Regions from separate parts of the Micromonospora sp. L32 genome, predicted to be linked through region 2. Evidence: riboswitches for the same ligand, from Rfam matches in the RefSeq annotation. Region 2 holds a riboswitch; the other holds the start of a gene.
What was found. Region 2 has a riboswitch for thiamine pyrophosphate ahead of ACTMTB_RS14410 (ECF transporter S component). Riboswitches for the same ligand answer to the same signal wherever they lie in the genome.

Region 1: it holds a riboswitch for thiamine pyrophosphate, as region 2 does, so the genes downstream of both, thiE (thiamine phosphate synthase) here and ACTMTB_RS14410 (ECF transporter S component) in region 2, are expected to answer to the same signal.

Annotation. Positions count from the first base shown of each region.
Region 1 covers NZ_JBQHDD010000001.1:589,340-594,017, forward strand. Annotated here, with positions in the region: gene ACTMTB_RS02965 (ABC-F family ATP-binding cassette domain-containing protein) at 1-1,522, shown strand, start outside; gene ACTMTB_RS02970 (aldo/keto reductase) at 1,565-2,527, shown strand; TPP riboswitch at 2,770-2,878, shown strand; gene thiE (thiamine phosphate synthase) at 2,873-3,499, shown strand; gene thiO (glycine oxidase ThiO) at 3,493-4,632, shown strand; gene thiS (sulfur carrier protein ThiS) at 4,623-4,678, shown strand, end outside.
Region 2 covers NZ_JBQHDD010000004.1:538,875-543,552, forward strand. Annotated here, with positions in the region: gene ACTMTB_RS14400 (sugar isomerase domain-containing protein) at 1-295, opposite strand, end outside; gene ACTMTB_RS14405 (alpha/beta fold hydrolase) at 344-1,174, opposite strand; TPP riboswitch at 1,259-1,364, shown strand; gene ACTMTB_RS14410 (ECF transporter S component) at 1,440-2,024, shown strand; gene ACTMTB_RS14415 (ABC transporter ATP-binding protein) at 2,138-3,589, shown strand; gene ACTMTB_RS14420 (energy-coupling factor transporter transmembrane component T family protein) at 3,586-4,386, shown strand.

The DNA.
Region 1 (4,678 bases), on a different contig from region 2:
CCTGCCGGTGAAGACCGGCGCCGTCGCCCGGGCCGGCGGCCTCGGCGTGATGCGGCAGTTCATCGGCATGATCGGGGACGACACCACGCTCGCCGACCTGGCGCTCTCGCTCGCCCCACCGGCGCTGCGCGACGCCGGTCGCCGGCTGGCCGAGACCGAGGCGGCCATGCGGTCGGCCGAGCTGCGCGGCAAGTACAGCACCGCCGCCGGCAAGGCCCAGCTGGCGTACGCGGACGCGCTGGCCGCCTGGGGCGAGACCGGCGGGTACGACGCCGAGGTGCTCTTCGACACGGTCGCCACCATCGTGCTGGACCTGCCCTGGGACGCCGCCCGGGACCGCCCGGTGCGGACCCTCTCCGGCGGGCAGCAGAAGCGCTTCGCCCTGGAACTGCTGCTGCGCGGCACCGACGAGGTACTGCTCCTCGACGAGCCGGACAACTTCCTCGACGTGCCCGGCAAGCGCTGGCTGGAGGCGCGGCTGCGCGAGTCCGGCAAGTCGGTGCTCTACGTCTCGCACGACCGGGAACTGCTGGCCCAGACCGCCGACCGGGTGGTCGCCGTCGAGGGCGGCAGCGCCTGGGTGCACCCGGCGGGCTTCGCCAGCTGGTACGACGCCCGGGTGGCCCGGCACGCCCGCCTCGACGAGCTGCGCAAACGCTGGGACGAGGAACACCAGAAGCTGCGCGAGCTGATGCTGATGTACAAGCAGAAGGCCGCGTACAACGACGGGATGGCGTCGCGCTACCAGGCCGCGCAGACCCGGCTGCGCAAGTTCGAGGAGGCCGGGCCGCCGCCCGTACCCCCGAAGGACCAGGACATCCGGATGCGCCTGGCCGGCGGGCGGACCGGCAAGCGCGCGGTCATCTGCGACCAGCTGGAGCTCGACGGCCTGACCTACCCCTTCGACCTGGAACTCTGGTACGGCGACCGGGTCGCCGTGCTCGGCGCCAACGGGACGGGGAAGTCCCATTTTCTCCGACTGCTGGCCCGGGGCGGCACCGACCCGGACCCGGCCAACGGCCCGGTCGACGGCGCGGCCGCGTTGGCCCCGGTCGCCCACGACGGCACGGTCCGGCTCGGCGCGCGGGTCCGGCCCGGCCACTTCTCCCAGACCCACGACCGGCCCGAGCTGGTGGCGAAGACCCTGGTCGAGATCCTCTGGCGGGGCGACGATCACCGGGCCGGGATGGACCGGCACGCCGCGATGGCGGCGCTCAGTCGGTACGAGCTGGCCGCGCAGGGCGACCAGCGCTTCGGCACCCTCTCCGGCGGGCAGCAGGCGCGTTTCCTGGTACTGCTGCTGGAACTGTCCGGGGCGACCCTGCTGCTGCTCGACGAGCCGACGGACAACCTCGACCTCGCCTCCGCCGAGGCGCTGGAGGCCGGGCTGGCCGCGTTCTCCGGGACGGTGGTCGCGGTCACCCACGACCGCTGGTTCACCCGGTCCTTCGACCGGTTCGTGCTGTTCGGCGGCGACGGCGAAGTGGTGGAGACGCCGGAGCCGGTCTGGGACGTGCGCTGACGGGCGGCGGTCGCGGGGCCCGTCCCTCACGGCGGGCATAGGGTGGATCACGTGACTGAGATGACCTACCGCCGGTTGGGCGACTCCGGGCTCGTGGTGTCCGTGGTCGGCGTCGGCTGCAACAACTTCGGCCGCAAGCTCGACCTCGACGGCACCCGGGCGGTGGTCGACGCCGCCCTCGACGCCGGGATCAACTTCTTCGACACCGCCGACATCTACGGCGAGCCGCAGGGCGGCTCCGAGGAGCTGCTCGGGCAGGCGCTCAAGGGGCGCCGGGACGACGTGGTGGTGGCCACCAAGTTCGGCATGGACATGCACGGCATGAACGGCCCCGACCACGGCGCCCGGGGCGCGCGCCGCTACATCGCCCGGGCGGTGGAGGCGTCGCTGCGCCGGCTCGGCACCGACCACATCGACCTGTACCAGATGCACGAGCCCGACCCGGGCACCCCGATCGACGAGACGCTCGCCGCCCTGGACGACCTCGTCCGCGCCGGCAAGGTGCGCTACCTTGGCAACTCCAACTTCGCCGGCTGGCAGATCGCCGACGCCGACTGGGTCGCCTCGTCCAACGGACGGGCCCGGTTCATCAGCGCGCAGAACCACTACTCGCTGCTGGAACGCTCCGTCGAAACCGAGGTCGTGCCCGCCTGCGAGCGGTTCGGCCTGGGCATGCTGCCGTTCTTCCCGCTCGCCAACGGCCTGCTCACCGGCAAGTACAAGCGCAACGAGGCGCCGCCCGCCGGCAGCCGGCTCTCCGGCGGCGGCCGGTACGCGCAGCGCCTCGCCGCCGCGGACTGGGACACCATCGAGGCCATCGAGGCGTACGCCGGCGAGCGGGGCCTGTCGATGCTCCAGGTGGCGATCGGCGGGCTGGCCGCCCGTCCGGCGGTGACCTCGGTGATCGCCGGCGCTACCACCCCGGAGCAGGTGCGGGCGAACGCCGAGGCCGGCACCTGGCAGCCCACCGACGAGGACCTGGACGCCCTCGACGCCATCCTCTGACCGTCGGCCCGTCGGCCCGCCCGCCGGCGGTCGCACCAGCCGTGAGCGGGGCACCTCGGAGTCGTTGCGACGCCGCCGAGGTGCCCCGCTCTTTCGTGCCCGGTCCGTCCACTCAGGGCCAACCGGACAGCATGGCGTGAGCGGTCCGTCACGCGCTGCCCGAACCGTCGAGTTGAGACGGTCCGTGGGAAAAGCGCACCCCCGCCCTTGGCGGATCGGCGCATCCGTCGTACGGTATGCCGCAAGTAACCCACGGGAGCCCGGTGCACCGGGCTGAGAGGGGGGCTGAAGCCCCCGACCGTCGAACCTGATCCGGGTAATGCCGGCGCAGGGAGGAGCGTTGCCGTGCCGTCCCTGGGACGACTGCATCTGATCACCGACACCCGGCCGGGGCGCGAGCCGCTCGCCGTGCTGCGCGCCGCCCTGCCGGTGGCCCGCGCCGAGCTGGTCGTACAGGTCCGGGTGGACGACGACGCCACCGACCGGCAGGCGTACGAGCTGGCCCGCCGGGTGCTCGCGCTCTGCGCGCCGTACGGGGTGCCGTGCCTGGTCAACGACCGGCTGCACGTGGCGCTCGCGGTCGGCGCCGCCGGGGGCCACGTGGGCGCGGACGACCTGCCGGTCGGGGCGGCCCGCCGGGTGCTCGGCGCCACCGCCGTGCTCGGCGCCACCGCCCGGGAACCGGTCGCCGCCACCGAGGCGGTCGCCGCCGGGGCCAGCTACCTGGGCGTGGGCCCCTGCCACGCCACCACCACGAAGGCCGGCCTGCCGGCCCCGATCGGCCCGGACGGGGTACGCGCCGTCGCCGAGGCCGTCGCCGTGCCGGTGATCGCCATCGGCGGGGTGACCGCCGCGTCGGTGCCGGCACTGCGGGCCGCCGGGGCGTACGGGGTGGCGGTGGTGGGGGCGCTGTCCGGATCAACGGATCCGGCCCGAGCTACCGCTGAACTGCTCGGGGCGCTGACGTGCTGACCCGACCGGACGTCGCCGTGGTGGGGGCGGGACCGGTCGGGCTGGCGATCGCCTGGCGCTGCGCCGCGCGGGGGCTGCGCGTCGTCGTGCACGATCCCGCCCCTGGATCCGGCGCGTCCCACGTGGCCGCCGGGATGCTCTCACCGGTCGCCGAGGCGTACTTCGGGGAGCACGAGCTGACCGGGCTGCTCACCGAGTCGGCCGCCCGCTGGCCGGGCTTCGCCGCCGAGCTGGCCGAGGCCGCCGGCACCGACTTCGGCCACCGCACCGAGGGCACCCTCGTCGTCGGGCTCACCGGTGACGACCTGGCCGAGGCGCGGCGACTCTGGTCGTACCAGCGGGAGTTGGGGCTGCCGATCACCCCGCTGCGCCCCTCCGAGCTGCGGGACCGCGAGCCGGCGCTGGCGCCGCGGGTGCGCGGCGGCGCGGTCGCGCCCGGCGACCACCAGGTCGACCCCCGGCGGCTGGTGGCCGCGCTGCGGGCGGCGGCCGAGCGGGCCGGGGCCACGCTGGTGCCCGGCGCGGTCGCGAGCCTCACCGACGTGGACGCCCGGGTCACCGTGGTCGCCGCCGGCTGCGGCGCCGCCGCGCTCACCGGCCTGCCGGTCCGGCCGGTGAAGGGGCAGGTGCTCCGGCTGCGCGCGCCCGGTCGCGGCACGCCGGACTTCCGGCACGTGATCCGGGGGTACGCCGACGGCGAGTCGGTGTACCTGGTGCCGCGCGCCGACGGCGAGGTGGTCCTCGGCGCGACCGTCGAGGAGCGCGCCGACACCGAGGTGACCGCCGGGGCGGTGCTGCGGCTGCTCCGCGCCGCCGTCGACCTGGTGCCCGACCTGGCCGAGTACGACCTGGTGGAGGCCGCCGCCGGGCTGCGCCCCGGTACGCCGGACAACGCGCCGATCCTCGGGCCGCTGCCCGGCCGGCCCGGTGTGCTGGTCGCCACCGGCCACCACCGGCACGGCATCCTGCTCACCCCGGTCACCGCCGACCTGATCACCGACCTGGTGGTCACCGGCGCGGCGGACCCGCTGCTCGCCCCCTTTGCGCCGGATCGGTTCACCGCCGGCGCCGCCGCCCGAGCCGCCGGCCGGGACCGGATCGCACCCACCCCCGAGGAGGAGACGTGCAACTGATCGTCAACGGTGCCGGCCGGGACCTGCCCGGCGGGTCGACCGTGGC
Region 2 (4,678 bases):
CCACGGCCGGGTCGCGCTCCAGGTGCGGCCCGAGGATGCTCGCCGGCTCGCCGCCCAGCAGCACCAGGTCGCGCAGCGCGATCCGGTTGGTCGGCACCAGCCCACCGGCCCGGCCGGCGATCTCCATCGCCAGCGCCTCCGAGTGGCCGGTGCCGAAGGCGTGCACCACCCCGTCGGCGCGCAGCGCCTCGGCGATCAGGTCGGCCGCCCGACCCACCGCCTCCCGCTGGCTCGCCGCCACCCGGCCGATCGTCTCGGTCACCACCGCCAGGTATGCCTCGGCGCTCACCGTCATGCGTTCCTCCGCTCGTCGGTCCTGCTCGTCGGGTGGCCCACGGCGGGCTCAGGCCAGGTCGCGTACCCGGGCCAGGATCGCCTCGGCCAGCGGGGCCGACGCCTCGTCGGGAATCCAGTGGGTGACGCCGGGGAGCGCGACGAACCGGTACGGCCCGGTCACCTGGGCGGCGCAGGCCTCGGCGGCGGTCCGGCCGATCGCGACGTCCTTGTCGCTCCAGACGAAGGTGGTGGGCACCCCGACCGGCCCGGTCCGCGCCAGGTCGGCCTGGGACATGGCCCGGTACCAGTTCAGCGCCCCGGTCAGCGCGCCCGGCTCCCGCATCGGCTCGGCGTACCGGGCCACCCGCCCGGCGTCGCCCACTCCGGAGAGCAGCCGGCGCAGGGCGGCCGCCCGCACGGCCAGCAGCACCTTCTCGGCCTTGCCCGGCTGGCGGAACAGCAGCACGTACGACGAGCGCGCCTTCTGCCCCGGATCGTTCGCCAGCGCGTGCGCCATCGCGGCCGGATGCGGCACGGAGACTGCGGTCAGCGTGCGGACCCGCTCGGGGTGCCCCGCGGCGAGGCCCCAGGCGACGACCGCGCCCCAGTCGTGCCCCACCACGTGGGCCGCCTCGACGCCCAGCGCGTCGAGCAGCGCCACCGCGTCCTCGACCAGCTCCGGCAACCGGTAGGCGGCCACCTCGGTCGGGCGGGCGCCCGGCGAGTAGCCCCGCTGGTCCGGCGCGTACGTGCGCAGGCCGGCGGCGTGCAGCGCCGGCACCACCTCGTCCCACTCGCCGCCGTGCTGCGGGAAGCCGTGCAGCAGCAGGACGGGTTCGCCGCCCTCCGGGCCGCCGGTGCGTACCTCGAACGTCAGCCCTCGCGCCTCGACCCGCATGATCGGCAGCCTACCCAGCCCGGCGGTCGTCCACCCGGGCCGACCGTGGCGGGGTCGGAGCTGTTAGCGTCGACGAGACAACTTCACATCCGACAGGGGAGCGCACAGCGCTGAGAGTGCGGGCACCGCCCGCAGACCCTCGAACCTGATCTGGGTAATGCCAGCGCAGGGAGTTCGGTCGACCTCCAGCCGCGCCGCCGTCCGGTCCCACACCGGGCGCGGCGTGCGTCTTCTCCTGGTTCGATCATTTGGACTGGGAGCACACATGACCAACACCGACAGCAACCGGTGGCGCACCATCGACATCGTCATCGCGGCGGTGCTCGGGGTGGCCTTCGGCATCATCTTCTGGGCCTGGGGCCTGCTCTGGAACGGCCCCGCCGACGCGATCCCGCTGCCCGGCCGGGCGGCCATCTACGGCGTCTGGCTGGTCCCGGCCGTCCTGGGCGGCCTGATCATCCGCAAGCCGGGCGCCGCCTTCTTCACCCTCACCGTCGCCGCGCTGGTCTCGGTGGCGCTGGGCAGCAGCTGGGGCTGGACGCTGGTCATCCAGGGTCCGCTGGAGGCCGCCGCGGCGGAACTCGCCTTCGCCGCCTTCGGGTACCGCGTCTTCCGGCTGCCCGTCGCCCTGCTGGCCGCCACGCTGGCCGGCCTGGCGGCGGCGATCTACGACGTCTTCGTCTGGTACCCGGACACCGCCTGGGGCAGCTTCCGCCTCCCCTACATCCTGATCACCGCCGTCAGCTCCCTGGTGATCGCCGGCCTGGGCAGTGTCGCCCTCACCCGGGCCCTCGCCCGCACCGGCGTCCTCGACCGCTTCCCCGCCGGCCGCGAGCGCGCCGCCATCTGACCGCCCCCCGCTTCGTTGATCAAGAGGTTTGCGTCAACGGGAGCCACCGTCGTGACGCAAACCTCTTGATCACCGGCCGGGAGCCGGGTGGGCCTGGGTAGGGAGGGGGTCGGGTGGGCGCGGTGTTGGTGCGCGGGTTCGGGTGGCGGCACGCCGGGCGGAAGGCGTGGGCCGTGCGCGGGGTGGACCTGCGGATCGAGGCCGGGGAACGGGTCCTGCTGCTCGGGCCGTCCGGGGCGGGCAAGAGCACCCTGCTGGCGGCGCTGGCCGGGCTGCTGCCCGAGGACTCCGGCGAGCAGGAGGGCACCGTCGAGATCGACGGGCTCGACCCGCGCAAGGACCGGGAACGGGTCGGCATCGTCTTCCAGGACCCGGAGACCCAGCTGGTGATGGCCCGCAGCGGCGACGACGTCGCGTTCGGGCTGGAGAACCGGGGGGTACCGGCCGAGGAGATCTGGCCGCGGGTGGACGAGGCGTTGCGCCGGGTCGGCTTCCCGTACGACCGGGACCGGCCCACCGCGGCGCTCTCCGGCGGCGAGCAGCAGCGCCTGGCCCTGGCCGGCGCGCTCGCCCTGCGCCCCGGCCTGCTGCTGCTCGACGAGCCGACCGCCAACCTCGACCCGGCCGGCGCCGACCTGGTCCGCCGGGCGGTCGCCGGCGCGCTGTCCGCCGACACCACCCTGATCCTGGTCGAACACCGGGTCGCCGAGGCGCTGCCGCTGGTCGACCGGGTGGTGGTGCTGGAGCCGGGCGGCGGCGTCCGCGCGGACGGCCCGCCGGAGGCGGTCTTCGCCGCGCACGGCGAGGCCCTGGCCGCCGAGGGCGTCTGGGTGCCGGGCCGGACCATCCCGCCCCGGCACGCCACCACGCCGCCCGGCGCGGAGTTGCTCACCGCCGACCGGCTCGGCCTGCCGCCCCGGCTGGCCCCCACCGACCTGCGGGTACGCGCCGGCGAGGCGCTCGCCGTGCTCGGGCCCAACGGCGTCGGCAAGTCCACCCTGGCCCTGCTCCTCGGCGGGCTGCTCCGCCCCGGCGTCGGCCGGGTCACCGCCACGGCCGCGCTGGCCGGGGCGGACGACCGCACTCCCCCGCACCGCTGGCGGGCGCCCGCGCTGACCCGCCGGATCGGCTCGGTCTTCCAGGACCCGGAGCACCAGTTCGTCACCGCCACCGTCTTCGACGAGCTGGCGCTCGGCCCCCGCCGGACCGGCCAGTCCGAGCCGGCGGTACGCGCCACCGTGGACGCCCTGCTGGACCGGCTGCGGCTGACCCGGCTGGCCGGGGCGAACCCGTACACCCTCTCCGGCGGGGAGGCGCGGCGACTGAGCGTGGCGACCGCGCTGGCCACCGCGCCCCGCCTGCTGATCTGCGACGAGCCGACCTTCGGCCAGGACCGGCGCACCTGGCGGGAGCTGCTCGACCTCTTCGCCGAGCTGCGCGACGCCGGGCACGGCGTCGTCACCGTCACCCACGACGCGGACTTCGTCGCCGCGCTCGCCGACCGCACCGTCACCCTGAACCGGCGGCCCGACCCGGCCGACGGCGACTCCGGGCGACGCCCGTGATCAGCCTGGAACCCGTCGCGGCGCCCGGCGCGCCGCTGGCCCGGCGCAACCCGGTGGCGAAGCTGGCCGCCGCGTTGGTCTTCTCGGCCGTCCTGGTGGCCACCCTGGACCCGGTCGCCCCGGCCATCGCGATCGCCGTGGAGCTGGCCGTGCTGCCGCTGTTCGGGATCCGGTACCGGGTGCTGGCCCGGCGGGCCCTGCCGCTGCTGGCCGCCGCGGCCGGCATCGTGGTCACGCTGGTGCTCTTCGCCGCCGACCGGTCCGGCCGGGTGCTGCTGGACGCCGGGCCGCTGCTGGTCACCTCGGGGGTGCTGGTGACCGCGCTCGGGCTGGTGCTGCGGATGTTCGCGGTGGCCCTGCCGGGCGTGATCGTCTTCGCCACCACCGACCCGACCGACCTGGCCGACGCGCTGGTGCAGAACGCGAAGGCGCCGGCCCGCTTCGCCATCGGGACGCTGGCCGCGTTCCGGCTGGTCCCGCTGCTCGGCCAGGAGTGGCAGATGATCGAGATGGCCCGCCGGGCGCGCGGCGTGGACGCCGGGCGCAACCCGGTGGCGAAGCTACGGCTGTTCGTGTCGACCGCGTTCGCCCTGCTGGTCGGGGCGATCCGGCGGGGCACCCGGCTGGCGGTGGCGATGGACGCCCGAGGCTTCGACGCCGGCACCCCGCGCACCTTCGCCCGCCAGCAGCGGTTCGGCGTGGCCGACGGGCTGCTCGTCGCCGGGGCGGCCGTGCTGGGGGGTGCGGCGATCGCGGTCAGCGTCGCGCTCGGCACCTTCCGCCCGCTGATCGGCTGACCCGGCGCGACCAGGTCCCGCACCGGGCGGCCCGCTGATCGGGTCCGGCCGGGCGGCCCGGTGGTCGGGTCCGGACCGGGCGGCCCGGTGGTCGGGTCCGGCCGGGCGGCGCCGGCGGCCCCCTCGGCCAGCCACTGGTGGAGGGAAGGTCTCCGGTGAGCGCGATACCTCAGAGGCATCGTGATACCTCAGAGGTATCACGCTCGTCGCGGTCATACTCCGGGCCCGCGACACGCCGGACGGGGCTCACCGGGCCGCGCTGCCGTCGGTCGCCATGGCCAGCGGCGGCATG